DNA from 4 places in the Microbacterium sp. LWH7-1.2 genome. Region 4 is predicted to be linked to each of the others. Evidence: predicted binding sites of a transcription regulator. Region 4 holds the regulator's gene; each other region holds the start of a gene.
The links. Region 4 encodes LexA, which represses DNA repair genes until DNA is damaged. Its sites were predicted from a motif close to TCGAACANNTGTTCGA; they were not measured.
Positions count from the first base shown of each region.

Region 1: the regulator LexA is predicted to act here: its motif matches at 828-843, upstream of MRBLWH7_RS09995 (DUF222 domain-containing protein).
Region 2: the regulator LexA is predicted to act here: its motif matches at 1,052-1,067, upstream of MRBLWH7_RS14100 (DUF222 domain-containing protein).
Region 3: the regulator LexA is predicted to act here: its motif matches at 2,413-2,428, upstream of MRBLWH7_RS11330 (DUF222 domain-containing protein).

Region 1 is NZ_CP151637.1:2,126,082-2,133,830, forward strand. Features, by position in the region: gene MRBLWH7_RS09995 (DUF222 domain-containing protein) at 1-798, opposite strand, end outside; gene MRBLWH7_RS10000 (CPBP family intramembrane glutamic endopeptidase) at 963-1,700, opposite strand; gene MRBLWH7_RS10005 (LPXTG cell wall anchor domain-containing protein) at 1,775-2,296, opposite strand; gene MRBLWH7_RS10010 (CPBP family intramembrane glutamic endopeptidase) at 2,613-3,470, opposite strand; gene MRBLWH7_RS10015 (low molecular weight phosphatase family protein) at 3,489-4,094, shown strand; gene MRBLWH7_RS10020 (polysaccharide biosynthesis tyrosine autokinase) at 4,167-5,840, shown strand; gene MRBLWH7_RS10025 (hypothetical protein) at 5,855-6,736, shown strand.
Region 2 is NZ_CP151637.1:3,036,635-3,044,383, reverse strand. Features, by position in the region: gene MRBLWH7_RS14105 (MATE family efflux transporter) at 1-824, opposite strand, end outside; gene MRBLWH7_RS14100 (DUF222 domain-containing protein) at 1,185-2,603, shown strand; gene MRBLWH7_RS14095 (EamA family transporter) at 2,600-3,574, opposite strand; gene MRBLWH7_RS14090 (LysR family transcriptional regulator) at 3,648-4,559, shown strand; gene MRBLWH7_RS14085 (dihydrofolate reductase family protein) at 4,611-5,177, opposite strand; gene MRBLWH7_RS14080 (transglycosylase domain-containing protein) at 5,335-7,749, shown strand, end outside.
Region 3 is NZ_CP151637.1:2,427,067-2,434,815, reverse strand. Features, by position in the region: gene MRBLWH7_RS11335 (APC family permease) at 1-964, shown strand, start outside; gene MRBLWH7_RS11330 (DUF222 domain-containing protein) at 1,068-2,402, opposite strand; gene MRBLWH7_RS11325 (primary-amine oxidase) at 2,591-4,681, opposite strand; gene corA (magnesium/cobalt transporter CorA) at 4,793-5,791, opposite strand; gene MRBLWH7_RS11315 (squalene cyclase) at 5,918-6,886, shown strand; gene MRBLWH7_RS11310 (trypsin-like peptidase domain-containing protein) at 6,948-7,749, shown strand, end outside.
Region 4 is NZ_CP151637.1:1,400,700-1,408,448, forward strand. Features, by position in the region: gene priA (bifunctional 1-(5-phosphoribosyl)-5-((5-phosphoribosylamino)methylideneamino)imidazole-4-carboxamide isomerase/phosphoribosylanthranilate isomerase PriA) at 1-590, opposite strand, end outside; gene hisH (imidazole glycerol phosphate synthase subunit HisH) at 663-1,334, opposite strand; gene hisB (imidazoleglycerol-phosphate dehydratase HisB) at 1,331-1,939, opposite strand; gene MRBLWH7_RS06685 (histidinol-phosphate transaminase) at 1,936-3,030, opposite strand; gene MRBLWH7_RS06690 (LysM peptidoglycan-binding domain-containing protein) at 3,089-3,499, opposite strand; gene lexA (transcriptional repressor LexA) at 3,763-4,443, shown strand; gene MRBLWH7_RS06700 (hypothetical protein) at 4,558-6,075, shown strand; gene metE (5-methyltetrahydropteroyltriglutamate--homocysteine S-methyltransferase) at 6,072-7,749, opposite strand, start outside.

The DNA of each region.
Region 1 (7,749 bases), 730 kb from region 4:
CACCATCGCTTCGCGCACGGTCTGTTCAGCCGGGTCCACCGGCGGGAACAGCATCGACGCCGCCCCCGGATCCCCGTCGTCGCCGGGCGCATCAGCCCCACCCGGGCCCGCAGCACCACCCGGGCCAGACTCGCCCGGCGTGTCGATCGCGCCAGGCACGGCACCGCGCTCAGCGGTCGCCACCCGGGGCTCACCCAGCCCCCGTCGGATCGCGTCATGCTGTGCCGTCGTCAGCCGCCCATCGAGCAGTCCCCGCCGCAGCGGCTCGTCCCACGCCACCACCCGCACCGGCGTCTTCTCATCCGGCGTGCCACCGCCGACCTCGTCGTCAGCACCGGCCCCCGGATGTCCATCACCCGAGCCGCTGCCGACCCCGTCGGCACCGAACCCCGGCAGCCCGTCAGGCACCCCCGCAACCTCGCCACCCGGCGCGACCGCGGGAGGCGCAGCATCCGTTCCCTCCACGAGCGACTTGCCGACGCGCACCTGGCGCACGGCGTCGGCCCTCGTGCCGCCGGTGATCGACTGGATCAGCTTCTCGGGCGTGGAGAACCCCTGCCCCGCGGCGAGTCCGCCCTGACCGCGGTCTCGCGAGGAGCGCGTGGCCGCGACCCCGGCGAGCACCGCCTGCAACCGGTCGGCGTCGTTCGCGATCGCGCCGACCTCGGCGAGGACCTCGAGCACCGACGAATCACTCAGCCGCGCCGCGCTCGACGGGAGCGCCTCAGCATCGACATCCAGCTCCGACCATGCCGCGAGCCGGTCGAGCCGGCCCCGCAGATCGGTGAGGATGTTCATATCTGAAGCATCTCACCCACCTCCGACATTCGAATCTCTGTTCGCATATGCCGGACCCGAATGCCCCACCGCACCCGCGGCTTCACACTCGAACTCTCCCCGCTCTCAGCCGCACGCGACATTCCCCCTATATAGAGAGGAACGGATGCCGCGCCCCCGCCGCCTCACCAGATCAGCAGCGCCGCCCCGACCGCGTTGAAGACGACGTGCGCCGTCAAGGCCCCGGCGAGCCTCCCGGTCAGCAGCGTCAGCACGCCGCATCCCAGCCCCACCGCCACGGTGCCGAGAAGCAGCCCGACCGGCACGAACGGTCCTGCTGCAAGTGCGTGCAGTCCCGCGAACAGCGCCGTCGAGAACAGCACGGCGACCGCACCGGCGACCCACCGCCCCGCCCCCGCGAGCGCATCGCCCAACGCGCGCTGGAGCAATCCCCGGAAGAACAGCTCCTCTACTAAGGGGGTGACGAGCACGGCGCCTGCGAGGGCGAGGAACGTCGCAGCCATCACGCCCGAGTCATCCGCGGCGAACCCGCCTCCCAGGCCACCGGCGGAGGGCGCGACGAGCTCCACGAGCGCTCGCGCGATGAGCCCGACGCCCAGTCCAGCGACGACGTCGATCCACGAGAACCCGCGCAGCCCGGTGGCCACCGTGAATCGCTCCTGTGTCACCCGCACGGCTACGATGACAGCGCCCAGCAGCGGAGCCGACAGCAGCACCAGGTCCACGAGCGCGACCAGGACGAGCGGCCAGCCCGCGATCGCCGTGCGCATCGACGGCAGCCAGAGGATCATCGCCGCGGCGAGCAGCGCGCCGACGGCGGCGACCGCGAGGGCCACCCACGGATGCTGCCACGCGCGCCGGCGGCCCGGCGCATCTGCCGACACATCGGCCCCGTCGTTCACCACCGCACCCCCGAAGCTCGCCGGATAAGACGAAGACCCCGGGCCGGAGCCCGGGGTCTTCGTGATGTCGTAGGTCAGCGGTTGGCAGCCGCGCGACGACGGGCGACCGCAGCCGCGACGGCGATGCCGCCGAGGCCGATGGCGCCGACGCCGAGCCAGATCATTGCCCCCGGAACCTCGCCACCCGTGGCGGGCAGCTGGCCCGAGCCACCGGCAGCGGCCGTCCCGACGGTGAGCGTCTGGGTGGCGACCACGTTGCCCTCGCCGTCCGTGGCCGTGACCACGTAGGTGCCGGTCTGGCTGGCCGTGAACTGGACCGAGGCCGAGCCGTTTACGACCTGCTTCTCGACTCCGCCGCTACCCGCGGCGTGGACCAGCGAGGCGAGCGTGACGCCCTGGCCGGGGGTGACGGTGATGCGGATGAAGGGAACGTTCAGGTTGTTGAACGTGATGGTGATGGTCTGTCCCACGGCAGGCGTGGTGTCGCTCACGACAACCGTCGGAGGGTCAGGGGTGTAGTCGGCGGATGCCGCACCGGCGCCGCCGAGAACCAGCAGGCCGGCGACAGCAATCGCGGCGAAAGTCTTCTTGAACATGGCAGAGATCTCCCGAGTTATTTGCACGTCATCGGCTGGGGGGATTTGTGTCGGGCAAGCACTCCCCGGTTGCCCGACGCGTGCCACGCTATCGCATTCTGAGAGTTCAGTGAGAGGCCCAGGGTTTCCAGAAAGTAACAAATTGTCGTCCGTGTCCCCCGAATGGAGGACAAAAACCGAAATGCCTGTCCCCCATATGGGGGACAGAACCATTCGACATGCACCAATGCCGCCCTTTCGGGGGACAAATCAAGCGCGAGATGCGAAATGTCCCCCATTCGGGGGACAAAGCGAGCCGCACGGAAAGCCTGAACGTCTAGGTCAACGCGGTCGCGAACGCCATCACAGCGACGTACGAGGCGTTGTAGACCGCGTGCACGAGCACGGCTCCCCAGAGGCGTCCGGTCAGCAGCACGAGGAGCGCGCACACCATCCCCAGAAGCGAGAGCGACACCACGCCGCTCACGTCGCCGGCAGACGAGATCCCGTGCATCAGCACGAAGAGCGCAGTCGACGCGAGCGCGGCCGCGAGCCCCGCGGCGAACTTCCCGAACGGCCGCCGCAGCACCGTGTACAGCGCGACGAGCAGCACGCCACGGAAGAAGAACTCCTCCACCACCGGCGCGACGACGACCGGCGCGACCACGTCGAACACCACCGTCGACAACGGCACCGCCCCGTCCACCTGCGTCAAGGTCGGCAGGGCAGCCGGCGTTCCGTCAAGCCCCTCGAGCCACCCCTGAGTCGTGCGCAGCAGCGCGCCGAGCACGAGCCCGTAGAGCACGTCGAGCGCGCGGATCCGCAGCAGGCCGATCGGGCGCGACCGGGTGAAGGCCCACACGATGGGAAGGAGCATCCCGATCCAGACGATGACGGTGGCGGATGCTGCGGCCCACGGCGAATCCCACACCGCGGCGACGGCCGCCCCGAGCAGCACGCCGGCGCCGAGCGAGATGAGGGCGACCGCCAGCAGGCCTTCGCGCCACCGGTAGACCGTGCGCCCGCCGAGCCGCCAGTCCGTGCGGGCCTCATGCGCACCGCGCCGCGACCGCCGCGGAGCGGCCGCCTCGTCGACGGGCGCTTCCTCCGCGGGGACGGCCGCGGAAGCAGCCGCCGGCGGCTCCAGCGACCACAGATCGACCACGGGTGCGGCGTCGCTAGGCTGATCGGGCACGCGCCTACGTTACCCGCCGTGTGGAGGCCCCTCTTGTTCGACATCCTCACGGTGTGCACGGGCAACATCTGCCGTTCACCCCTCGCCGAGCAGCTTCTGCGCGCACGGCTCGCCGATCTCGCGCCCCACGTCTCGAGTGCCGGCACGCGGGGTCTGCCGGCCGCCCCGATGACCCCCGAGGCTGCACACATCGCCGAAGCGCTGGGCGTTCCGGCGTCCGAGACGGCCGAGCACCGGTCGCGATTCCTCACCGAGCAGCACCTCGTGACGCCCGACCTCATCCTCGCGATGACCCGCACGCATCGCCGTGCGATCGCCGAGCTGGCGCCGTCGCGCCTGCGCTCCACGTTCACGATCCGCGAGTTCGCGCGCATCGCCGCAGCCGTGCCCGAAGACGAGATCAGAGGGGCGACGGATGCTGCCGCCTACCCCTCCGAGAAGCTCAGGGCCGCGGCATCCGTGATCGCGTCTTACCGGGGTCTCGTGCCGTCGCCGGAGGATCCCGCGGACGACGACGTCATCGACCCGTACCGTCAGCCGTGGGAGACGTACCTGCTGTCGGCCCGGCAGTTGGAGCCGGCCGTCACCGTGGTCGCGGCCACCGTGCGCACCGCACTGGCGTAACGCTCTCCCGGCGTCGAGCTGGCCCTGTGCAACAATTCACGGAGCACACGCCCAACCCCCACGAGAGGCGACATGGAGCTCACCGACTACATCCGGATCCTGCGCAAGAACTGGGTGATCATCGTCGTCGCCACCCTGGTAGGGATCGGGGTGGCAGCCGCATGGTCGCTCACCCGCGCCCCTCAGTACGAGGCGCAGAGCACGGTCTTCGTGTCGACCCAGTCGGGCTCGACCATCCAGGATCTGCAGCAGGGATCGAACTTCACGCAGTCCCGCGTGCAGACGTACACGAACCTCGTCAAGACCCCGATCGTGATGAACCCGGTGATCGCCGAGCTCGGACTCGGCTCCACCGCAGAAGAGCTCTCCGCCACGGTCGACGCGACCGCTGCTCTCAACACGACCCTCATCACGATCACGGTGACCAGCACTGATCCGGTGAAAGCGGCCGACGTCGCGAACGCCCTCGGCGCGTCGCTCAAGTCCGTCGTCGAGCGGCTCGAGACGCCGAACGGCACCGACACGAGCCCGGTGCGCGTCGAGCGCGTGAAAGACGCGCTGCCGCCGCTCAAGCCGTCGAGCCCGAACGTTCCGCTCAACCTCGCGCTGGGCGCGCTGGTGGGTCTCGCGCTCGGCATCGGCGTGGCCGTGCTGCGCGCCGTACTCGACACGCGCATCCGCACGCCGCGGGACGTGGAGCAGGTCACCGACCGCCCGCTCCTCGGCGCGATCGCCTTCGATCCGAAGGCGAAGGAGCGCCCGCTCATCGTGCACGCCGACCCGCTCAGCCCGCGCGCCGAGTCGTTCCGCGCGATGCGCACGAACCTGCAGTTCCTCGACACCGACGGGCACGCGTCGTACGTGATCACCTCGAGCGTGCCGAGCGAGGGCAAGTCGACCACGACCATCAACCTGGCCATCGCACTGGCCGATGCCGGCAAGCGCGTCGCGCTGCTCGACACCGACCTGCGCAAGCCGAAGGTGGCCGAGTACCTCGGCATCGAGGGGGGCGCGGGCCTCACCGACGTGCTCATCGGCCGCGCGCGCCTTGCCGACGTCATGCTGCCCTGGGGCAACCGCAGCCTCTACGTGCTGCCCGCGGGCAAGATCCCGCCGAACCCCAGCGAGCTGCTGGGCTCGAAGAGCATGCACCAGCTGCTCGAGGTGCTCGAGCGCGACTTCGACGTCGTCCTGTGCGACGCTCCTCCCCTGCTTCCCGTGACGGATGCTGCGATCCTGGCGAACGCGACCAGCGGGGCGATCCTCGTGGTGCGCGCCGGTCACACCAACCGCCACCAGCTCACGGGCGCGGTCGAGGCGCTGAACGTCGCCGGCGCGCGCATCGCCGGTGTGGCGATGACGATGGTGCCGACGCGCGGCCCGGACTCGTACGCCTACGGCTACGGGTACGGCTACGGCGCGTACGGGTACGTCGCCGACGCCCCGGCCCCGAAGAAGGCCAAGCAGGCCAAGAAGGCCAAGCAGGCACCGCCGAAGGCACCGGTCGTTGAGCGAGCGAGGAACGAGCGAGTCGAAACGCCCCACGCCCCGGCACAACCGGTCGTTGAGCGAGCGAGGAACGAGCGAGTCGAAACGCCCCGGGTCTCCGCGGTGCGCTCGATCCCGGCAGCCGACCAGGCCGGTCAGCCTCAGGCCGCCCCCGACCCGAAGCTGACGATCGACGACATCGTCCGGCAGGCGGGCGGGTCGTCGCCCACACCCGGCCGCAACGACCCCCTCCCCTGACCCGGAGGCACGTCATGCAACGTCTGGGCGCCGCGAGATGGGTCGCGGTCGCGGGAATCGCCGTGCTCCTCGCCGCCGTCGCCGTGCTCGTCTTCGCCGCGCTCCAGCACGCGAGGCCGGAGGTCGCGAGGGGTAGCGCGGAGCCTGTCCCGACGTTCACCCTCGGTGTGCAGACCCCGACGCCCACCCCGACACCCACCGAGGCCGCCCCGAGCCTCGAGCAGACCCGCCTGCTCGCGCTCGGCTCCGAGGCGTGGTGGCGCGCCACGGCCGGCTCGTGCACCGGCCCCGCGCCGCTGATCGAGCGCTCGGACGACCAGGGCGCGACCTGGACCAACGTGACACCCGTCTACCGCGGCATCGCCCAGGTGCAGACGCTCGAGGCCTTCTCGGCCCGCGACGCCGAGATCGTCGCCGGGATGGCCGGCTGCGAGCCGCAGGCGCTGCGCACGTACACGCGCGGAGAGTTCTGGGACTCCTACCCCGACGTGCTCGCGGCATCGCGCTACGTCGACCCGAGCGACCCCGGCGCCGTCCACCTCCCGTCCGGCCCGGTGCCCGCGCCGTGCCCCGCCGCGTTCGGTCTGCACGCTGTCGGCGACGTGATCGCGCTGACCTGCGACGACCGCGCGTGGTCGTGGTCCGCCGGCGAGTGGGTCGCGCTGCCGCCCGAGAACGCACTGGCGGTGACGGTCGACGGGTCAGACGTCCTCGTCGCTCATCGTGCCGAAGACTGCGCGGGTGTGGCGATCGCGCGTGTGGCCGCCGCCGCTCCCGATGTCGCATCGCCGGTGGGCTGCGCGGAGGGAACGGATGCTGCCGCCCCGGTCGCGATTGCGGCTCGGGGTGATGGCGTCGTGGTGTGGACGGGCGACGCGCTCGTCGGCATCCCGTGACTTCTCACCCGCTCCCCCGCTTCCCGCTCGTTGAGCGAGCGAGGAACGAGCGAGTCGAAACGCCCCGGGCTGGCGAGTAACGCCGGCGCCCGCATTGCCCTTGACGTAGGCGGCGTCGGCGAGGAACATGTCTCGCGTCCGGCACACTGGGGCTGCCGGACGGGGCCGTCCGGTTTGCGCTCACCCGAGGCGCAGGACAGGAGCCGAGGTCGATATGCCGAGACAGCGACACCGCATGCGAGTCGCGCTGAGCGCCGTGGGCATTGCCCCGCTCAGGGGGACGGGCGCGAGCCTCCTGGCGATCGCCCTCGAGTAGCAGGCCCAGACCGAGTCCGCCGCGACTTCCCGAGAGCCGCGGCGGGCTCCCTTTTTGTCCGGTTCCCTCTGTGCCCGCCGGCTCGGTCGTTGAGCGAGCGAGGAACGAGCGAGTCGAAACGCCCCCTCTCCCCGCTCGTTGAGCGAGCGAGGTACGAGCGAGTCGAAACGCCCCCTCTCCCCGCTCGTTGAGCGAGCGAGGTACGAGCGAGTCGAAACGCCCCGAGCCTCCCAGCAACCCCGCCCCCAGACGTCCCAGCGCGCCCGCCCAACCCCGCTCCGTGCGCCACCCGACGGAATTCGACATTGTTACATTCGCGCGCGATATAGCACACCGCTCAGGCTGGTCAAAATCGACGCCGCGCGCCGGCACATTGGCCGCACCGGGGCCGCCGTCACCCTCGAGCCTTGAGCGAATCCTGAGCCCGAGCGCCACGGAGCGAAACATTGACGTGAGGAGGATGAGAGGGCTCTAATACTGGGTACGGCGCTTTCCCTCCCCCAAGGGCTCGAGTACCAATTTCGTCTATTCGGCCGTAACAACTAACTGATACCCTGCCCATGGTGGCCGGGTAATCCACCAAAAAGCGAGAAGGCACTGTGTCGTCGAATCCCCACATCGACGCGCCAACGGAGTCGCCAGCCCATCCCCAGGCACGGGCAGCCGCTCCTTCGGCGAGCCGTCCGTCCGCCCCGGG
Region 2 (7,749 bases), 1.6 Mb from region 4:
GCCGCGGTGTACGCGGCGACGGCGTCCGCGCCGAGCTCGTTCAGCGCCACCTGGACCGAGAGGGTTCCGATCGCGATGATCGAGGCCTGGAAGCCCATCGGCAGACCCAGGCGCAGGTGGTCCGCGAGCTCGGCCCGGCTGACACGCCAGTCGCTGCGGCGGACGTGGAGCACCGGCATCCGTCGCCGTACGAACTCGAGGCAGAGCAGCACCGAGATCGCCTGCGAGACCACCGTCGCGAGCGCTGCACCGCCCACGCCCCAGGCGAGCGGGCCGACCATGACGATCACGAGGACGACGTTGAGCGCGCAGGCGAGCGTCAGGAACACGAGGGGCGTGCGCGAGTCGCCGATGGCGCGGATGATCGCCGACAGGTAGTTGAAGAACATCATGGCGCCGGCACCGAGGAAGCTGATCTGCGCGAAGACGATGGCGTCGTCCATGAGCTCGGCGGGCGTCCGCAGCAGCTCGAGCAGGGGCGCGGTCAGCAGCGGCGCGCCGACGGTCAGCAGCAGGGTGCAGATGCCGGTGAGGATCGTGCCCGCAGCGACCGAGCGCCGCACCGCCGCGTGGTCGCGCGCACCGAACGCCTGCGCGGTGGGGATCGCGAAGCCCGACGTGAGACCCCACGCGAAGCCGAGCAGCAGGAAAAGCATGCTGCCCGTCGCACCCACCGCAGCGAGCGCGTCGACGCCGAGGCGGCGCCCCACGACGACCGCGTCGACGAAGTGGTACAGCTGCTGCACCACGTTGCCGATGAGCAGTGGGACGGAGAAGAGGACGATGACGCGCCACGGGCGGCCCGTCGTCAGGGCGGTGGTCATGAGGCGGCTCTCGAACGAGAAGACGAGGGAGGACGGATGCCGCGCCCGCAGGCGACGGAGAGATGCCGAGTGGCAGGCGCCCAGTGTATCGAATCGATTCGGAAGCGCCATGCTCAGGTGACGTCGTTGCGCAAAACCCTCGACCGGGGGCGCATCTGCACATTCGACCACGGCGTAGATTCATACTATTGATCGGCTTCCTTCTTGGGCGGTTATCGAGTAGAGTATCGATCAGAGATTCGATGAAGAGGTGGCCCCTCGGGGCGTGGGATGAGCGCGGTTTCGGCCGCGGACAGATGCTGAGGCAGATCGCGTGCGATGCGCGGGAATCTCGCTCCACTCCTTCTGACTGCGAGTCCCATGTCTGCGATCCCGCCCCCAGATCCCGGTGCTGACGACGCCGGCGAGGACGCTGCGGCGTTCGCACGGGTAGGGCGGCTGGTCGAGTCGTTCGTGGCCGGCCGTAAACAACGGGCGCTCGCTGAGGCGGCCGAGATCCGGGTGCTGGCGGACGCCGCCACCGTCGCGCGGCCGTCGATCTCTTCGCCGGAACAGGCAAGGCGGGCGGAGCTCGACCGCCGGGCACTCGTCGCCGACCTGGCGACGTCGACACGTGTCTCGGAGTGGACCGTGAACCGGCTGCTTTCGGAGGCTTCCGACCTCTGCGATCGGTTCCCGGCCGGCGTCGCGGCGCTCGAGCGCGGCGAGATCTCCCGGCAGCACCTCGCGGTGATCCACGACTCGGGCGGCCCGATCGCCGACGACGACGCCCGGGCCGAGTTCGTCCGTCTCGCGCTGGAACGGGCCGTCACCCTCACTCCCGGCCGGCTGGCGTCGGTGCTGAGAGTCATCGCCGAACGGTTCCGCGAGTGCGCGATCCAGGAACGCCATCAGCAAGCCGCTGCGGGTCGCAACATCAGCGTCGCCGACCTGCCCGACGACATGGCTGCACTCACCGCGGTCATGCCCGCGACGCTGGCGCACGGCATCGTCGACCGCCTCACCCAGCAGGCGCGCTCGGTCATCGCCGCACGTGGCGACGGTGAGGGTGGCGACGGAAGCCCCGACGAGGCGGCCGAAATCGACGTCGAGGTCGAGATCGAGGCCGACGAGCGCACGATGGATCAGATTCGCGTCGACATCTTCACCGACACCTTGCTCACGGCCGGCCCCACGGATTGTGTCGCCGGCACCGGACTCCACGCGATCCGCGCCACTGTGCAGGTCACCGTCCCGGTGCTCACCATGACCGGCGCGTCCACCGAGCCGGCACTGCTCGCCGGGTACGGTCCCATCGACCCCGACACCGCCCGCGTCCTCGCCGCCGGTGCCACGGGGTGGGAACGCGTGATGACCTCACCGGTCACAGGCAGCGTCCTCGCCGTCGATCGGTATCGTCCCGGACCGGCGCTGAACCGGTTCCTCGCCGCCCGTGACGAGCGCTGCCGGTTTCCCGGCTGCCGCCGGCCGGTGTGGCGGTGCGACGTCGACCACACCATCCCCGCCGCCGACGGCGGACCCACCCACCACGCCAACCTCGCCCACCTGTGCCGGCGCCATCACACCCTCAAGGGCGTGACCGCGTGGTCGGTTGAGCAGGTCTCGCCCGGCGTGCTGGTATGGACCAGCCCGACCGGGCGAAAGCACACGGACCGGCCCGAACCGGTCGTGAGATTCACCTCCGACGACACCGCCGAACGGCTCCGGGGGATGATGCGCGAACCCTGGCTCTTCGCCGCCGACGACCCACCGGGGTCCCCCGGCGCCGCACCCTTCTAACCGGACCGCCGGGTGGCGGCTGGGCCCACGCGCCCGGAGGCTCCGGGCGACGCGCCAGCGCCTGGAGGGGCTGTGGGGACCGTCATCGCGCGCCCGCGGACCGACAATCGGCGCATTCCCGTGACGAGCACGCCTCCGACGAGGAGCATGCCACCGAGGATCTCCGCGGGCGTGGGGATCTGACCGAGCAGCAGCGCGGCCGACGCCATCGCGACGACGGGTGCGAGCAGCACCCACGGCACCACGGCCGCGGACCGGTTGCGCGCCAGGAGGCCGTTCCAGATCGAGTAGCCGATGATCGTGCACAGCAGCGCGGTGTAGAGCGTCGAGACCGCAGACTGCCAGCCGAATGCGGCGATCCCCGCGGCGATCGCCGCCGGGCCTTCGACGACGAAGGAGAGCATCAGCGCCGGGATGGGCACGACGAGTGCCGACCACACCGTCAGCGACAGCGAGCCCAGGCGGCCTGGCCCGCTGACGGACCCGGCCCGTCGCGAGATGACGTTGCCGATGCCCCACGAGAACGCCGCGGCGAGCGCCAGCGCCACCGCGAGGGCGGGAGCATCGCCACCTCGCCCGGAGGCCACGATGGCGAGGCCGACCACGCCGATTGCGACACCGGCGATCTGCGGCGCGGTCGGGCGTTCACGCAGCACCGCGGCCGCGATGAGGATCGTGAACACCGCCTGCGCCTGCAGCACCAGGGCGGCGAGACCCGGCTGAAGCCCCAGCGCCATCGAGGTGTACAGCAGCCCGAACTGCCCGAGGCTCATGAAGAGGCCGACGCCGGCCACCGTGCGCCAGGAAGTGCGGGGCCGCGGGACGACGAAGACTGCGAGCGCCACCACGAGGAAGCGGATCGCGACGAAGAGAAGCGGCGGCACGCCCGTCATCCCCCAGTCGATCACGACGAAGTTGAATCCCCAGAACGATGCCACGGCCGCTGCCAGCACCATGTCGCGTCGATTCATGAGTCCCACTTCACCGGAGCGGGGAATGAAGCACCAGCGATGCTTTCTCCACGAAACGATGTAGCGTTGCTTCATGATCGACCTCGAGGCGGTGCTCTCTCTTCGCGCGGTCGCCACGCAGGGCAGCGTGGTCGCGGCGGCGACGAGCCTCGGCTACACGCCGTCCGCGGTATCGCAGCAGGTCAAGCGCCTCGAGCGCGAGACCGGCATCGCCCTCCTCGAACGCGCGGGACGGGGAGTCATCCTCACGGAGGCGGGCACGCGCCTCGTCGTCGCGTCCACGCCGATCCTCGCCGACCTCGAGCGCCTCCGCGCGGATCTCCAGCTCACCGCCGGGGCCGACGACCGGGTCGTCGGCGAGATCAGGGTCGCGGCGTTCTCCACCGTGGTGCGCGGGCTGGTCATCCCGGTGCTGAGCGAGCTGGCCGAGCGGCACCCCGATCTCTCGCTGCCGCTGCGCGAGAGCGAGCCCTGGGAGACGATCGCGCTCGTCGCGTCGGGTCAGCGCGACCTCGGCGTCGTCCACCGCTGGGGCGGGGTCGCCCTCGCGATGCCCGACCACCTCGTCTCGACCGCGTTGTTCACCGACGTCGCCGACGTCATCCTGCACCGCGACCATCCGCTCGCCGGCCGCACCGAGCTGCATCCTGAAGAGCTCGCGGGCGAGACCTGGGTCGCGACCTTCGAGGCGACGATCTGCCGGCAGTGGCTGCGCCGGCTCTTCGACGGCGTCCCGAACGCGCCGCGCATCGTGCACGAGTCGATGGAGTTCCAGAACCACCTCGAGTTCGCACGCGCCGGCCGGGCGGTCGCGCTGGTGCCGCGGCTCGGACGAGGTGACCTCGGACCGGACCTCGTCGCGATCCCCACTGCTGCGCCGGCGTCGACGCGCGACGTGCTCGCCGTCCATCGCCGATCGCAGGAGGATTCCCCCGCGCTGCGCACCACGCTCGACGCGTTCGTGGAGCACGCGCGCACGATGTGAGGAGACGGATGCTGCGGCCGCAGCATCCGTTCACCGTTCAGGTGTGCCCGCTCACCTGCCTGGCGGGCCGTCCAGCACGGTCGGCACGTACTCGAGCAGCTGGATGCGCCCGTCGAACGTGCGGGCCTCGACGAGTTCCAGCCGTACGTCGGGGTAGCCGTCGAAGATCCGGTCCTGTCCGGTCGCGCCGGTGATCACCGGGAACACGCCGACGCGGTACCGATCGACGAGCCCGGCGCGCAGGAGCGACCGGCAGAGAGCGACACTGCCGAGCGTGCGCAGCGGGCGGTCGGACTCCTGCTTCAGCCGCCGGACGAACTCGACCGCGTCCTCGCGGACCAGCGTCGAGTTCTCCCACGCCAGCGGCTCGTCGAGGGTCGATGAGAAGACGTACTTCTGCATCCCACCGAGCATGTCGGTGCCTTCCTCACCCCCGGCGGTGAGCTCCGACATGAGGCGATAAGTCGTCGCACCCATGAGCAGCGGGTCGTCCTTTTCGGGCGACTCCGCGAGCCAGCCGAGGTACTCCGGTCCCTCCATCCCCCAGAATCCGGGCCAGCCCTCCGCGGCCCCGTAGCCGTCGAGCGAAATGATGAAGTCGACCGTCACGGTCTGCATGGGAGTCTCCTCGTGTCCGGTTCCGCGCCTGCGCGCAGGACTCCTCTTCGAGCGGATGCCTCGTGCCCGAGACTATGCGCCCGCTCGGCATATCGGAACCCGTCGCGCAATCGCGAGCGGTCTGACATGATTTCTCCCACCGCAGATGGGAAGCAGCATGAAGCGGTCACGAGAGGTCCCGGCAGAGGACCCGTCCCTGCCGCCCTACCGGCGCACCGCCGCCGGGGTGCTGGGCGGTCTCGTCGGACTCCTCGCGCTCAGCGTCATCGCGGGCGTACTGGTCGTCGCCCCCCTCGCCCCGGCCATCGCGATCTCCGGGCACGCGGCGAGTTCCGCCGTGTCGCTGTTCGACGGCATGCCGAGCTACCTCGAGATCGACCGCCTGATGCTCCCGACGACGATCTATGCCCGCGACCCGGCCAGCGGGCAGGACGTCGAGCTGACATCTTTCTACGACCAGAATCGCGAGCCCGTCGAGTTCGATCAGGTGTCGCTCGTCATGTATGACGCGATCCTGGCGTCCGAGGATCCCCGGTACTACCAGCACGGCGGCGTGGACATCCTCGGCACCACGCGCGCACTCATCAAGAACGCCCAGGGTGGTCAGACCCAGGGCGGCTCCTCCATCAGCCAGCAGTACGTGAAGAACGTGCTGGTGCAGCGCTGCGAACGCGACGCCGAGACGGTGTACGAGACGAACGAGGCGGGTGAGACGGTGGTCGACGAGAACGGCCCCGTGGTGAAGATGACTCGCGACCAGGTGCTGCAGGAGTGCTGGAGGGACGCGACCCAGGCAGAAGGTGTCGAGGGCTACGAGCGCAAACTCCAGGAGATCCGCTACGCCGTCCAGCTCGAGCAGAAGTACTCGAAGAACGACATCCTGCTGGGCTACCTGAACATCGCGAACTTCGGCGGCACGACCTACGGCATCGAAGCCGCGGCACGCTACTACTTCAGCACCACGGCCGCGAACCTCACACTGATCCAGGCGGCGACGCTCGCGGGCATCGTGCAGAACCCCAACACGTTCCGGATCGACCGGCCGGGGGGCTCGATCTTCGGCGCCGACGGGGCCACGTACAACAAGGCGGCCGACGGCTCGGTGGACGACGTCACCCCCGGCACGCTGGCGGGCCTCGACACCCTCCTCGCCGACGGGACGATCACGCCGGAGCAGTACCTGGCGGCCGGCGACGCCTACAGTGCGACCAAGGGCCGGCAGCTCTACGTGCTCGACCGGATGCGCGAAGACGGACGCATCACCGCCGAGCAGTATGTGGCGGCGGCGATCGAGCCGATCACGCCGGCGTTGCAGCCGCCGCCCACGAGGTGCGGGTCCAGCGCCGCCCCCTTCTTCTGCCAGTACGTCGTGAACACCGTGCGCCTGGATCCGGACTACGCGAGCGCGTTCGGCGAGTCCCCGGAAGACAGGAAGAGGTCGCTGACGCGCGAGGGCCTGAACATCTACACGACGCTGGACTGGAGCCTGCAGAACGCATCGCAGGATGCGATGCGCCGGTACGCTCCGGAGACCGTGGCAGGCATGTCGTTCGGGTCGGCGTCGGTGAGCGTCGAAGCCGGCTCCGGGCGCATTCTCGCCATCAGCCAGAACAACCGGTTCACAGAGGACCGCGACCTCGCGCTCACGGACCCCGCGTACACATCGCTCGTCTATGCGGGGGACATGATGCACGGGGTCTCGACGGGATTCCCGACCGGATCGACGTTCAAGCTGTTCACCCTGGTCGACTGGCTCGAGACAGGGCACACGCTGTCCGACAGCGTCAACGGCACGCTGCGGGCCATCCCTCGCCTGCGCGACCGCTGCGAAGGCACCTGGGTCAACCGCGAGAACCACGTTGTGCGCAACTTCGGCGGCGTTCCGGGCTACGTGGGAACGCCGATGCAGTTCACGGCGCAGTCGCTCAACAGCGGCTTCCTCGGCATGGCGGAGCAGCTCGACCTGTGCGACATCGAGAACGTCGCGGCCCGCATGGGCGTCACCCTCGGCGACGGCGGCCCCGTGAACCTCGACGGCGCCGCGTCGATCATCGGCACCAAGAACATCGCACCCGTCGCCCTCGCCGGGGCGTTCGCCACGGTGGCGAACAACGGCGTCTACTGCAAGCCGCGCGCCATCGAGCGCGTGGTGAACGCCGACGGCGTCGAGCTGCCGGTCCCCGGCAACCGGTGCACGCAGGCGATCAGCCCCGAAGTGGCGGCCGCGACGGCGTTCGCCCTGCAGGGCGTCATGCGCCCCGGCGGCACCGGGTCTGGCGGCAACCCCAACGACGGCACGCCGATGATGGGCAAGACGGGAACGCACGAGAACATCCAGACGTGGCTCGTCGAGTCGAGCACCCGCGTGACGACGGCGGTGTGGGTGGGGAACACGACCGGGTTCGGCGACATGTTCCGGTCCTTTCACAACGGCCGCGCGCTGTCGACGATCCGCCTTCCGATGACCCGCGACATCCAGGCGGCGGCCAACCAGCTCTACCCGGGCGGCGGCTTCCCCGCTCCTCCCGCCGACCTGGTGCGCCGCGCCGCGCCGCCACCCCGCCCTGCTCCC
Region 3 (7,749 bases), 1.0 Mb from region 4:
CGAGGACTTCACCCTGGCGCCGATGACCCCGTCCGCGCTCTTCGTGCCGGGTGTCGGCGCCGTCCTCGCCTTCGGCATCGCGGCGTTCATGGGCTTCGAATCCGCCGCGATCTACGGCGAGGAGTCGAAGGACCCGAAGCGCACCATCCCGCGCGCGACCTTCCTTGCGGTGGCCGTCATCGGCGTGTTCTATGCGATCTCGTCGTGGGCGCTCGCGCTCGCCGTCGGCCCCGCGAAGATCACCGACCCCACCGGGATCACTCCGGAGGAGGCGGGTCCGCCGCTGTTCTTCAACTTCGCCGCCGAGCACCTCGGCATGCTGTGGGTCGACCTCATGTCGATCCTCTTCATCACGAGCCTGTTCGCCGCGCTGGTGAGCTTCCACAACGCCGTGTCGCGCTACGCGTTCTCGCTCGGCCGTGAGGGCGTGCTCCCGCGTCAACTGGGCACGGTCCGCACCTCGAGCGGTGCGCCCTGGGCGGGCTCGCTCGCGCAGTCGGTGCTCGCGCTCGTCGTGATCATCGGCTTCGCGGTCGCCGAGAGCGGCTGGAACCCCGCGAGCGGCCCCTACCCGGTGCTCACGCTCTTCACCTGGCTCACGAACCTCGGCGCCTTCGGCCTCGTGCTGCTCATGGTGCTGGTGTCGGCCGCCGTGATCGGGTTCTTCCGACGGGACGGGCGCGACGTCGGTGCGGGAACCCGGTTGGTGGCGCCCATCGTCGCGCTCGTCGCGCTCGGGATCGTCTGGATCCTCATTCTCGTGAACTGGGACGTGCTGCTCGGCCAACCGCAGTCGACGCCGACGACGTTCATCCTGCCCGCGATCCTGCTGGTGCCGTCGGTCGCGGCGGTGCTGTGGGCGTACTGGCTCCGCAAGGCCAAGCCCGACGTCTACCGCCGGATCGGTCACGGCGCGGAGGAGGCGGATGCACCGCATCTCGGCAGCGAGGCGGTGGGCGTGTGACCCGCTGACGCCGAGAAGGGCGATGGGTGGTGCAGCATCCGTCGCCCCTCATGTTCGGGGCGCCACGGTGTGCTCGAATCGCGGCGAGGTCGTTCGCGGTCGGTCAGAACGGTGCCTCTGCGCCCAGTCCATCGCCGATATCAGAACGTGCCGGGGGCCGAACGGTGAATGTCGGGACCTTGCGCTCGGGCTGCACGATGTACCGGCGCCCCGTCGGAGACGTCCACGCCACGGCTCCGCCCGAGCCTTCGATCTGCCGGACCTGCCAGTCGGTGTTGTCTTTGACGAGGTGGTGGCCTTTGCAGAACGGCAGGGTGTTGTCGAGGCATGTCTCGCCGCCGTCGGCCCATCGAATCTGATGGTCGATCTCACAGCGAGAGGCCGGCATCGAGCAGCCGGGACCCATGCATCGGTCGGCCCGCCATCTGACGAGTCTCTTCAATGGGGCCGGCGGCGGATAGCTGTCGCGGCCGACGGAGAGCACGATGCCGGTCTCGGGGTGGGTCAGCACCCGCATCCACCGCGCGTCGCCGCCGCACAACTCGCGGGCCTTCGACAGCGGGATCGGGCCCATGCCCTCGACCACGGGCGGGTCGCCGGCATCGGCGTACTCGTCGTCGAGTAGCGCGAGCACCGGTACGGTGACGACGACCTGCGCCCGGATGCCGGACGCCGCCTCGGGGAGGTGATCGGTGGTGCCATCGATGAGGAGGTCGGTCGCGACGTCGGCGCGTAGCTGATCGAGGGTGCGGGTCTTACCGTCCACACGTGCGATCGCCTTCGCCATCTGCGTCAGCCGACCGTGGATGGCGTGGATCTCCACTTCGGCGCCGAAGATCCACAGTCCGGCCATGCCGTCCTGCCCCCGCTCGACGGCGATGCGTCGCTGCGTGAGCGCACGCTGGTGCCGCTCTTCCAGGGTCGTCGCCTGGGCGGTGTCGATCAGCGTCCGCAGTGCCCGCCGGAAGGTGCCCACCGGCTCCGACGCCGCCAGCGGCACCGCACGTTGCAGCAACATCTCGCGTAGCTCCGGCGGCGCCTCATCAAGAAGATCCGCGATGATCTCGGCGTGCTTCTCGGTCATGCGACCCCACCCCAGCGCCTCCAGCGCAGCCGGGTAGCGCCGCACCAGCGCCTCGGCCTGCGCGATCAGACGCCCCGCGGCGTACTCGGTGACACGCATCGCCGCCGCCAGCTCGAGGCGGATCGACCGCTCCACGATGTCCCGCACCCCGTCGCCTCGGCCGTCGGCCTCGCGAAGCAGGTCCCGCCGCATCGCGTCGACGCGCAGCAATCGCTGCGCCGCGAACACCGACATCATCGTCGCGGTCTCGACGACCAGGTCCACCGCATTTGGCACGGGCGGCACGAACTCTTCCTCCGCCCCGAACGACCACCTGCCATCCTCGCTCTCGGGAGGAGGAGGCGTCTCGGGCATGAGTCCATAGTAGAACAAATATTCGAAAGTCTCAATGCCTGAAGGCGAAGTTTCATCACGTTCTCGCGCAGCAAACCCACGCTCAGGTCAAGCCCCGAACGACGCACGGTGACGCCGGGCGCTGTCACCAGAGCGGACGGGTGACGGCTGCCGCAGCATCCGTCACCCGTCTTCTCGCCCCCGCGCTCTCAGTGTCCGCAGGCGCACTCCGCACCCATGCCGCAGCCGGCGTCCGCGGTTGCGCCCGCCACCCGAGGACCGGTCGCGCCCGGGGCGCCCGCGGCGCCCGTAACCCTGTGGCCGACAGCGTGCGCCTGCGAGGACTCGGGGATGTTCATCGCGGGGTTCACATCGAGGAAGCCGTAGGGCTTGAGCCAGAACCCGGCGTAGTCGACGGGCATGATGGGCCAGTCCTCGGGGCGCGGGATGTGGGTGAGGCCGAAGGTGTGCCACAGCACGAGGTCCTCGCCGTCGATCGAGCGGTCGTCCGACGTGTAGGCCGGCAGCCCGGCGCCCCCCTGGTGCGCGTTCGGATAGCGGCCGGCGGGCCAGCGCTCGTCGTGGTCGTACGCGGTGCCCCACAAGTGCTTCGTCGCGAAGGCGGCGCGCGCCGCGACCGACGATGCCGGGTCGGCCATGAGCAGCGCGGTCGGCTGGGGAAGGAGGTGGTACGCCGTGGGCTTGCCGAGGTAGTTGGTCTTCGAGGCGCTGCGCACTTCCCACACGCGCGCGACCGACGTGTCGGCGACGCGCTGGGCCTCGGCCTCGGTGCGCAGCGGCGTCTCGGTCCAGGTGAACGCATTGCCGAAGGGGTTCGCGTCGCCCATCGGGATGCGGGCGGCGTCGATCTCGACGAGCTCGTTGTCTTCCCCGTCGATCGCGACGTCGAGGCGCGCCGAGAACAGATGCTGGTGCACCGGCGCGAACACACCCGGAGCGATCTCGGGCGCGTGCTTGCTCGTCGAGCCGGGCACACCACCGCCGACGAACACGATGCCGGTGGCCTTCGCCTCGAGCTGGATCGAGCCGTCGAGGGAGAAGTACCAGTAGAAGCCGTAGTCGTAGTTGCCGATCGTCGAGAAGTACGAGACGACCAGGCGCCGCGAGCGGCGGACGTGCGAGCCGACCGGTCCCTGCTCTGTGTGCTTCCAGAGGATCCCGTAGTCCTCCTCGTGCATGCACACGACGTTCGGGATCTTCACGGGGTGCCCATGGTCGTCGGCGATATGGCCGTCGAAGTACCGGATCACGCCGAGGCAGTCGCAGCCGAGCTCGAGGTGGTTCGCGTTCTTGCCCAGCAGATACTCGCCGGCGTCGAAGTAGCTGATCCAGAAGCGCGTGTTCGAGGTGTCGCCGTAGGGCACGACCATCTCGGGCACGCTCGCGCGGGTCAGCACCGGGCGGTCGTCGAAGCGCACGTCGTGCAGCACGAGTCCTTCGCGCGCGTTGAAGTCGACGCGCATCGACCAGTTCTCCCACTGCACGAGCGATCCGCTGACGGAGAAGCTCGGCCCCTCGGGCTGCGTGATCTCGATGGGCTTCAGCGTCTCGCGGGCCGGGCCGACGGCAGCCGGCGTGTACTTCCCGCTCCCCGCCGGGACCGGCACGTCGCCCTCGTCCTCGATGCCGATGACCGCGTTCGACACGAGGTCGACGTGCACGATGAGGCCCTCGACCGGGTGCGCCCACGGGATGTCGTCCTCGCTGTCGCGCAGGAACGTGAGCGAACGGATGACGCGGCGCCCTACTTCGTTCTCACGCCCGACGAAGCCAGGGGCCAGGGGCGAGCAGAAGGCGAGGTCGATGCGGTCCTCCAGGCCGCGGCGCTTCATGGCGGCGCGCCACTCGGGCGAGGCCTTCACGATCTCCGCCGCACGGTCGTACTCCTCGAACAGGTACTGCGGCTGGCCGTAGGGCGCCGCGGTCGGATCGAGCTCGCGCGTCGCGACGACGACGCCGCGCGTGACGGACACGATGGCTTCCGTCACGGCGCCGGTGCCGGCATCCATGAGCGTCACGTCCATACGACGATCGAACGGCTGACCTGGCGACCAGGCGGCGAGCTCGTCCTTGGTGGGCTCGTCGGGCAGCAGCATCGGCACGCGCACCGTGTCGCCCAGCAGGCCCGCCGACACGAGGATCTCGCGCGCCGCTTCGATCTCGCCCGCGGTGAGCGGGTCGAGCGGATGCCGCGGCTCGGCCTCCGTCACGGCGATCACCGGAATGAGGTCCGGGTTGTCGTGGGGCTGAGTTGGCGCGTCGGGCGTGTGCGCAGGCATGGGGCCTCCTTCGATCCGCCCCCACTCTCCCCTTCACAAGCCCCGGTGGCTTGACCGGGTGCGCAGGAACCGTGACTCCTGGTGCGACGCCACCCGGCGCGGGCTCAGGTCTCAGAGCCAGTGGCGCTTGCGGAACACCCAGTAGAGGGTGAGGCTCGTCGCCGCCATCAGGGCGAGCGCCATCGGGTAGCCGAGCGGCCATTCCAATTCGGGCATATACACGAAGTTCATGCCGTAGATGGTGCCCACCAGGGTGGGGCCGAAGAGGATCGCGGCCCATCCCGAGATCTTCTTGACCTGCTCGTTCTGCACGAGCGCGGTATCGGTCTGGCGCTGCGTGACGATCGTCGCGTTGACGGTGAGGGCGTTGTCGAGGATCGAGCGGAACGCCGCGGTCTTGTCGATGATGCGCAGGGCGTGGTCGTGCACGTCTCGGAGCGAGCGCTGCAGTTCGAGGTCGACCTCGTACTTCGGCGCGCCGCGCTGCAGCGACTCGAGCATGTCGGCGAGCGGTGCGACCGCGCGCTGCAGCGTGATCACCTCGCGCGACAGGTCGTAGATGCGCTTGGACAGCGTGACACCGCCGTTCTCGAACAGCGCGTCCTCGATCTCGTCGATGTCGTTCTCGACGCCCTCGACGACCGGCGTGTATTCGTCGACGACCTCGTCGAGGATCGCGTACAGCACCGCCTCGGGACCGAGTGCGAGCAGCTCGGGCTCCTGCTCCATCCGCCGACGGACGCGGCTGAGGTCGGGAGACTCCGCGTGCCGGATCGTCACGATGAAATCGGGGCCGACGAAGACGTGCAGTTCGCCGAAGTCGACCGTCTCGGTCTCATCGATGTACCGCGCCGGACGCAGCACCACGAAGAGGATGTCGCCGTAGCGCTCCAGCTTCGATCGCTGGTGTCCGGTCAGTGCGTCTTCGACCGCCAGAGGGTGCAGGGCGAACTCGTCGGCGACCTCGGCGATCTCCTCCGGGGTCGGGCGGAAGAGCCCGATCCACGCCATCCCGTGATGTGCGCGGGTGTACTCGAAGGTCTCGGCGAGGCTCGACGGATTCTCGATCCGCTTACCGGCGACGTACACGCCGTTGTCGACGATGGGCATCGGGCAATTCTGCCTGACCCGCGGGTCGGCGGGCGACGATCCTCACGCTTCTCGGACGGAGGGATGCTGCGGCCGGGGCGGTGTGCAGAGTTCGACGTTGTCGGCGGCGGTGGCTAGCCTGCCCGCATGACCATCGATCGCGATGTGCTCGACTGGCTCCTCGACTCCGATCCGGCGCTGCGCTGGCAGGTGGAGCGCGATATCGCGGGGGCTCCGCCCGAAGTCTGGGAGGCTACGCGCGCCCGGGTGGGGACCGAGGGCTTCGGTGCGCGGCTGCTGGCGGAACAAGACGCCGACGGGCAATGGGCAGGAGGTGCCTTCTTCCCCGCAGGCTTCTTCGGAAGGGCCGAACAGGACGAGCCCGGCCAGCCCTGGGTCGCGACGACGTGGGTGCTCAAGGACCTCCGTGAGTGGGGCGTCGATGCCGCCGTGCTCGATGGCACCGCGGAGAAGATCGCCGAGAACAGCAGGTGGGAGTACGACGACCTGTCGTACTGGGGCGGAGAGGTCGACGTCTGCATCAACTCGTACACACTGGCGAGCGGCGCCTGGCTCGGAGCCGACGTCTCGCAACTGGTCGCGTGGTTCCCCGAGCATCGGCTCGCCGACGGGGGCTGGAACTGCGAGGCGGAAGAGGGCGACTCCGTGCGTTCGTCCTTCCACTCGACGCTCAACGCGGCGCGCGGCATCCTCGCGTACGAGCGGATCACGGGTGACACGAGCATGCGCGACGCCCGCCACGGCGGCGAGGAGTACCTCCTGTCACGCCATCTCATGAATCGGGCGACGACCGGCGAGGTCGTCGGCGACTTCGTCACGCGATTCGTCTATCCGAACCGGCATCGCTACAGCGCCCTGGTCGCGCTCGATCACTTCCGCGACGTCGCACTGCTCGAGGGCACTCCACCCGATCCGAGGCTCGCGGACGCCGTCGAGGTCGTGCGCGCAGCCCGGCAGCCCGACGGCACCTGGCTGCAGGGCACCCCGTTGCCGGGTCGCACCTGGTTCGACGTCGACGTCGCCGAGGGCGAGCCCTCGCGTTGGCTCACGCTGATCGGCACGCGGGTGCTGGATTGGTGGGATGCCCCGATCTGACGAGGCTTCCGCCTTCGGCGAACTTCGGCCGCAGCATCCGTGACGGGTCGACACTGGTTTCGTGGACGACCAGGAGGCACTCGACGCCTACTCCTCGACGGTCATGCGTGTCGCGCAGACCGTGCTGCCGTCCGTCGCGGCGGTGAGTGTGCGCACCCGCCAGGGCGCGGGTGCCGGCAGCGCGTCGGTCATCACGTCGGAGGGGCACCTGCTCACGAGCGCGCATGTGGTGGAGGGCGCGATCGGGGTGGAGGTCGCGTTCCCGGACGGCACGGTGGCGGCAGCATCCGTCATCGGCGCCGATCCACTGTCGGACCTGGCCGTGCTCCGCGCGGACGTCGACACCCCACCACCGCTGACGATGGGGGATGCCTCGAAGCTCGGGGTCGGGCAGCTCGTGGTCGCCCTCGGCAATCCGCGCGGATTCTCGGGCAGCGTGACCGCGGGGATCGTGTCGGCACTCGGACGCTCGCTGCCGACGCGCTCGGGCCGGGTGATCGACGAGGTGATCCAGACCGACGCGGCCCTCAATCCGGGCAACAGCGGCGGCGTGCTCGCCGACAGCGCCGGCCGCATGGTCGGGGTGAACACCGCGGTCGCCGGCATCGGCCTGGGGCTCGCGGTGCCGATCAACGCCACGACGCGGGAGATCATCGACGCACTGCGAGTTGCGGGTCGCGTACGGCGCGCGTGGCTGGGCATCGCCGGCTCGACCGTGCCGCTCGGTCCCCACGTCGCGGCGAAGGCCGGGTCGAAGGTCGGGATGCAGGTGGTGTCGGTCGTCCCGAACAGTCCCGCCGCCGTGGCCGGTGCCCGTGTCGGGGACATCGTGCTCTCGCTCGACGGCGTCACGATCGCCGACC
Region 4 (7,749 bases):
GGGGTGCGGGTGGTCAGCTCGCGCAGCAGGTCCAGGTTCGGGCCCTTGAGGGTGCCGTCCTTGGTGACGTCCGTGACGACATAGCGGCTGCAGCCGGCCGACTCGAGACGGTCCAGCACCGTCCACAGGTCGCCGCCCTCGCGCGTCCAGCCGCGCGCGGCGAGCGTCGTGCCGCGCACGTCGAGCCCGACGGCGATCGCGTCGCCATAGCGGCCGATGACGTCGGCCGCCCACTCGGGATTCTCGAGAGCGGCCGTGCCGAGGTTGATGCGCGAGGCACCGCTCTCGAGCGCGGCCTCGAGCGTGCGGTCGTCGCGGATGCCGCCCGAGAGCTCCACCTGAACGCCGCGGACCTGCTTGATGACCTTGCGCAGCACGCCGGCGTTGCTGCCGCGACCGAACGCGGCGTCGAGATCGACGAGGTGGATCCACTCTGCGCCCTGACGAGCGAAGTCCAGTGCGGCATCGACGGGGTCGCCGTAGCTGGTCTCGGTGCCGGCCTCGCCCTGCGTCAGACGGACGGCCTTGCCGTCGGCCACATCGACGGCGGGCAGGAGGACGAGCTTGGGTGTGGATGCGAAATCGTTCATGGATCCTGACTCAGACGTGGGGAAGCTGTGGGGCGGATCACGGGAACACGCGCTCCCGCGGACGGCACGGTCTCAGAGGGTAGCCCCGCCGAGCCCGTCGATCCAATTCGTGAGGAGACGGATGCCGGCATCCCCCGACTTCTCCGGGTGGAACTGCGTGGCCGACAGCGGCCCGTTCTCGACCGCTGCAAGGAACGGCGTGCCGTACTCGCACCACGTCAGGACGGGCTCGGGGAAGGGAGGCTGCACGTCGAGCAGCCACTTCTGCGCGCCGAACGAATGGACGAAGTAGAAGCGCTCGTGCTCGATGCCGCGGAACAGGCGAGAGCCCTCGCCGGGCTCGACCGTGTTCCAGCCCATGTGGGGCAGCACGGGGGCGTCGAGCTCCGTCACGACACCGGGCCACTCGCCCATTCCCTCGGTGTCGACGCCGCGCTCGACGCCGCGCTCGAAGAAGATCTGCATGCCGACGCACACACCGAGCACCGGACGCCCGCCCGCGAGCCGACGCTCGATGAGCTCGTCGCCGCGGCTCGCGCGCAACGCCTCGGCCACGGCGCGGAACGCGCCGACGCCGGGCACGAAGAGCCCGTCCGCGTCCATGATGAGGCCGCGATCGGAGGTCAGTCGCGCGTCGGCGCCGGCCGCGACGAGTGCCTTGACCGCCGAGTGCACGTTGCCCGACCCGTAGTCGAGGACGGCGACGAGCGGCTTCTCCCGTTCAGCAGGAGCGCTTGCGGTCACAGGGCGCCCTTCGTGCTCGGGATGCCGTCGATGAGCGGGTCGAGCGCCTTCGCCTGGCGGAACGCGCGGGCGAAGGCCTTGTACTCCGCCTCGGCGATGTGGTGCGGGTCGCGCCCCGACAGCACGCGCACGTGAACCGTCAGCGCCGCGTTGAATGCGATCGCCTCGAACGTGTGGCGCACGAGCGAGCCGGTGAAGTGGCCGCCGATGAGGTGGTGCTCGAAGCCGGCGGGCTCGCCGGTGTGCACCAGGTAAGGACGGCCGCTGATGTCGACCACCGCCTGTGCGAGCGCCTCGTCGAGCGGGACGAGCGCGTCGCCATAGCGTGAGATGCCCGACTTGTCGCCGAGCGCCTCTCGGATCGCCTGGCCGAGCACGATCGAGATGTCTTCCACGGTGTGGTGGGCGTCGATGTCGGTGTCGCCCGACGCGCGGACCGTGAGGTCGGTGAGCGAGTGCTTCGCGAACGCCGTCAGCAGGTGGTCGAAGAACGGCACCGTGGTGTCGATGCGGCTGCGGCCGGTGCCGTCGAGATCGAGTTCGAGCTCGACGGTCGACTCGCTCGTCGCCCGGCGCAGCGAGGCGGTACGTGGTGCGGCGCTCATGCCGCCGATCCTACCGAGGCGAGGGCGTCGAGGAACGCGGTGGTCTCGTCCTCGGTGCCCGCGGTGACCCGCAGGTGCGACGGGATGCCGACGTCGCGGATGAGCACGCCCTCGTCGTAGAGCGCCTTCCAGGTCGCGGCCGGGTCGGCCACGCCGCCGAACAGCACGAAGTTCGTCCACGATTCGTGCGGCGTGTACCCGAGCGCCTCGACCGTGGCCGAGATGCGGTCGCGCTGGGCGACGATCTCGTCGACCATGCCCAGCATGACGGGGGCGTGGCGCAGCGCCGCGGACGCTGCCGCCTGGGTCAGCGCGCTGAGGTGGTACGGCAGGCGCACGAGACGCAGCGCGTCGATGAGAGCGGGGTCCGCGGCGAGGTAGCCGACGCGGGCGCCGGCGAATGCGAACGCCTTGCTCATGGTGCGCGAGACGACGAGGCGCTCGCGCCCGGGCAGCAATGTCAGCGCCGAGCGCTCCTCGTGCGGGGCGAACTCGAAGTACGCCTCGTCGACGATGACGACGCCGTCGGTGGCCTCGTACACGGCTTCCACGACGTCGAGCCCGAGCGGAGTGCCGGTCGGGTTGTTCGGAGAGCACAGGAAGATCACATCGGGCGAGGCGTCGGAGATCTGGGATGCCGCGTCTTCCGCGTCGATCGCATAGTCGGCCGATCGGGTGCCCGAGATCCACTCCGCACCGGTGCCGCGCGTGAGCAGCGGGTACATGGAGTAGGTGGGCGTGAAGCCGAATGCAGTGCGCCCCGGCCCCGCGAAGGCCTGCAGGATGTGCTGCAGCACCTCGTTGGAGCCGTTCGCGGCCCAGATCTGATCGCGGGTGAGACCGTGGCCGAGATAGTCGGCGAAGCCTTCCCGCAATGCGGTGAACTCGCGGTCGGGGTAGCGGTTGACGTCGCGCAGTGCGAGGGCGATCGAGTCGAGGATGTCGTCGGCGACCTCAGCAGGAACGGGATGCGTGTTCTCGTTGACGTTGAGGGCGACCGGGAGCGGTGCCTGCGGGGCGCCGTAGGGCTTCTGCCCTCGGAGATCGACGCGTAGGGGGAGGTCTTCGAGACGTGCACTCACCCATCCCATGGTAGGCCCGACCGTCACGACCCCCTCGCCGCGTGACGCCGCGCGACGCACCGCGCGATCAGCGGCCGTACGCTGCCGGGATCGCCAGGCGCTGCCCCGCCTGGACGAGGACCGTGTCGAGGGCGTTCAGTCGCACGAGCTCGTCGACGACGTCGCGCGGATCGCGGTCGGGCGCGACCTCTTCCGCGATCGTCCACAGTGATTCGCCGGGCGCCACGGTGACCGTGATGAACGAGCCCGCAGGTGCGCCCGCGTCTCGCGACGCGAGGGCCGAGCCGCCGCCGAGCACCGCCACGCTCAGTGCGATGACCGCGGGAAGGGAGGCCAGCACAGCGAGTACGCGACGACCCCGCACGGTCAGGCGGAGACGCGTGGATCGCCCGGCCACGGCGCGCGTGGCGCGCTGGGCTGCGGCACCGGCGGCGCGGGCCGGCGACGGGACGGACGTCGTGAAGTCGATCGCGGTCATGCTCGTCTCCTCCTGATGGGGAGAGATTCGCATTCTCCACTCGGCCGGGAGTGAAGAATGCGAACCTCTCTTCCGAAGCTATCTTCGAGTCTGTACGATGTCAATACCGGGTTCGGGCGTCGATCCCTCGAACGCGACACGCGGTGAGGTTGCCACCTCATCCCGTGGGATCCGGATACGGTTTCGATACGAGAACCCCACCACGGGCCTCCGACATTCGAAGAAACAGCGCTCGGCGGCCGAGCGCAGGACGGAGCCGGAAGATGAGCGACGCGGCCGGGCGAGAGAAGCCCCAGACCCGCCGGCGCAAGAGCCTGAGCGACAAGCAGCTCGCGATCCTCGAAGTGATCCAGCGCTCGATCGCCCGTCACGGCTACCCGCCCAGCATGCGGGAGATCGGCGATGCCGTCGGCCTCAAGTCGCTGTCGAGCGTCACGCACCAGCTCAACCAGCTCGAGCTGAGCGGGTATCTGCGGCGCGACGCCGGCAAGACGCGCGCGATGGAAGTGCTCATCGACCTGCCCGGCACTGCCACCGAGAGCCCCGCCGACGCCGCGCCGTCGGTCGGCGACGCCGCGCTCGTCCCGCTGGTCGGCCGCATCGCCGCGGGCGTCCCGATCACGGCCGAGCAGCAGGTGGAGGAGATCTTCCCCCTCCCCCGCCAGCTGGTCGGCAAGGGCGACCTGTTCATGCTGAAGGTCTCCGGCGAGTCGATGATCGACGCCGCGATCTGCGACGGCGACTGGGTCGTGGTGCGATCGCAGGCCACGGCCGACAACGGCGACATCGTCGCGGCGATGCTCGACGGCGAGGCGACCGTCAAGACGTTCCGCCAGCGTGACGGCCACACCTGGCTCCTCCCCCGCAACTCCGCGTTCGAGCCGATCCTGGGCGACGATGCCACCGTGCTCGGCAAGGTCGTCGCGGTGCTGCGCGCAGTCTGACCCGGCTCATCCGGGCGCGTGATCGCCCTCTGCGCAGGCGACTGTTGAGGCGCGGTTCGACGCCAACCGGTGCGGTGGGTGGCGGTGGTCACGAGCAGGCGCTATAAGGGGGGAATGACCGCCGCAACGCCCGCGCCAGACGTTCCCGACCTCCAGGCTCGGCTGGACGCGCTCGAGGCCGAGAACGCCCTCCTCAAAGCGGGGGCCGCTCCTGCTCCGACCACCGGCAGGACGACGAGCCGTCCCGCGGGCAGCGGATGGCGGGCGTTCTTCTCGGCGCTGTGCATCGTGATCGCATCGATCCTCGTCCCGATCTCGATCGTGACGGCGTGGGCGCGGCTGGAGCTCGTGGACGAGTCGGCGTTCGTGCAGACTCTCGCTCCGCTCGCCGACGATCCCGCCGTCCAGCAGATGATCATCGATGAGACGGTCGAGGCCGTCCAGGCGCAGGTCGACTTCGAACAGCTCACGGCGAACGTGTTCGAAGGGATCGACCAGCTCGGGCTGCCGCCGCGGGCCTCGCAGGCGCTCCAGCTGCTCCAGGCACCGGCGGCGCAGGGCCTCGAGAACCTCCTCACGCAGACCGTGACGCGCGTCGTCGAGTCGGACGCCTTCGCCGACACCTGGACGGCCACAACGCGTGCGGCCCACCGCGCCCTCACCGCCGCGGCGACCTCCGACGGCGGCGGCATCGTCGTCATGAGCGACGAGGGTCTCGGCATCCAGCTCGGCGCGATCGTCGAGCGCGTCAAGCAGAACCTCATCGACCGCGGTGTGGGCCTCGCCCAGCTGATCCCGGCCGTCGACAAGGTGGTCGTCATCGGCACCGGCGACACCCTCGTGACGATCCGCACGACGTACGCGCTGGCCGCGGCGCTCGGCTGGTGGCTGCCGATCATCACGATCGGCCTCTTCGTGCTGGGCATCCTCATCGCGCGCCGCCGCAGCACCGCCGTTCTCGGTTCGGGCATCGGCTTCGCGCTCGGTGGCGGCGCCCTGGCGCTCGCGTTCGCGGTCGGCTACCCCGTCGTCGGCCAGACGGCCGTCCAGCTCGGGCTCTCCGCCACGGCTCTCGACGTGGTCTACCAGAGTCTTGTCGGCGCGATGCAGCAGACCGCCGCCATCGCGGTGCTTCTCGGGCTCGTGATCGCCGCGCTGGGCTGGTTCGCGGGCCGCTGGTCGCCGGCCGCACGGTCTCGGCAGGCGATCGGCAGCCTCAACTCGTCGGCGCGCCGTCAGCTCGCCAGCCACGGCTTCCGCACCGGGCGCTTCGGTATCTGGCTCTCCCGCTACCGCACGCTGGTCCGCACGCTGGTCATCGTCCTCGCCGTCATCTGGCTGTTCGCGCTGCGACCGCTGTCGGCGGGCGACATCTTCCTCGTGCTCATCGTCGCGCTGGTCGTGACGTGGATCCTCGAGCTGCTGCAGGTCCGTCCCGACGAGGCGGTGGTGACCGACGAGCCGGTGCTCGAAGACGCCGACCCCTACGGCACCGCCGACACCCTCGTGATCGACGCCGACACGGTCGTCGTCGACGACGCGAACGACACCGAGGTCATCCTCGAGACGACGGATGCCTCGGCCGACGCGTCCGCGCCGGCCGAGGCATCCGCGAAGAAGCCCCGCTCTTAGAGGCCCGCCTCCACGCGCTCGCGCACGAGTCCGGTCGCCTCGACGAGGTTCTTCAGAGAGGCGACCGTCTCGTCGTACCCACGTGTCTTGAGCCCGCAGTCGGGATTGACCCAGACGCGTCGCACCGCCAGCTCGGCGACCGTGCGGTCGAGGAGGTCGGTGATCTCGTCGACCGACGGCACCCGGGGCGAGTGGATGTCGTAGACGCCGGGGCCGATGCCGGCCGCGAAGCCCGACGTCGCGATGTCGCCGATCACCTCGCCGCGGCTGCGGGCGGCCTCGATCGAGGTCACGTCGGCGTCGAGCGCCGCGATCGCGTCGATGACCACATCGAACTCCGAGTAGCACAGGTGCGTGTGCACCTGCGTCGCCGGTGCGGCCCCCGCGGTCGCGAGGCGGAACGAGCCGACCGACCACTCGAGGTAGGCGGGCTGGTCGGCTCCCTTGAGCGGGAGCAGCTCCCGCAACGCCGGCTCGTCGACCTGGATGACGCGGATGCCGGCGGCCTCGAGGTCGGCGATCTCGTCGCGCAGCGCCAGGGCCACCTGGTTGGCGGTCTCACCGAGGGGCTGGTCGTCACGCACGAACGACCACGCCAGGATCGTCACGGGCCCGGTCAGCATCCCCTTCATGGGCTTGTCGGTGAGCGACTGCGCGAACGTCGACCACGCGACGGTGATCGGCGCCGGGCGTGACACGTCGCCCCACAGGATCGACGGGCGCGTGGCGCGCGAGCCGTAGGACTGCACCCAGCCGTTCTCGGTCACCGCGAACCCGTCGAGGTTCTCGGCGAAGTACTGCACCATGTCGTTGCGCTCTGCCTCGCCGTGCACGAGGACGTCGAGGCCGATGTCCTCCTGCAGCGTCACGACACGCGCGATCTCGTCGCGCAGGAACCGCTCGTACTCGTCGACGCCGAGTTCGCCGCGGCCGTGCCGCGCTCGGGCACGCCGGATGGCGCCGGTCTGGGGGAACGAGCCGATGGTGGTCGTCGGCAGCACGGGCAGCGCGAGCTCGGCGTCCTGCGCCGCGACGCGCGCGTCGTAGTCTCCGCGCTCGAAGTCGCCGGCGCTCAGCACCGCGGCGCGCTCACGCACCACGCCGTCGCGGACGCCGGGTGCGCTCTGCCGATCGGCCAGAGCGGCGGATGCTGCGGCCAGCTCGCCGGCGATGGCCGCTCGCCCGTCGACCAGACCGGTCGCGAGCGTCACCACCTGCCCGACCTTCTGGTCGGCGAAGGCGAGCCACGACGCGAGCCGCGGGTCGAGGGCGGACTCGTCCCCGATGTCGTGCGGCACGTGCTGGAGCGAGGTCGACGTGCCCGCGCTGATCTCCGACGCCCCGAGGACGCTCAGCGCCTGCAGTCGCTCCCACGCGGCGTCGAGATCACCGCGCCACACGTTCCGGCCGTCGAGGACGCCGCCCACGAGGGTCTTACGGTTCAAGCCCGGCACCGCCTCGGGCACCGCGCCGCGGGTCAAGTCGATGGCGATGGCCTCGATCGGGGCCGCGGCGAGCGCCGTCCACGCCTCGGGCGACAGCTGCGCGTAGCCGGCGGCGACGAGGATCGCCGGCCGGTCCCCGCGAACCCCCAGTGCGGCATAGGCGCGCGCCGCGGCATCCGCCAGGGCCGCCGGGTCGGCCGGCAGGCTCTCGCTCACGAGCGCGGGCTCG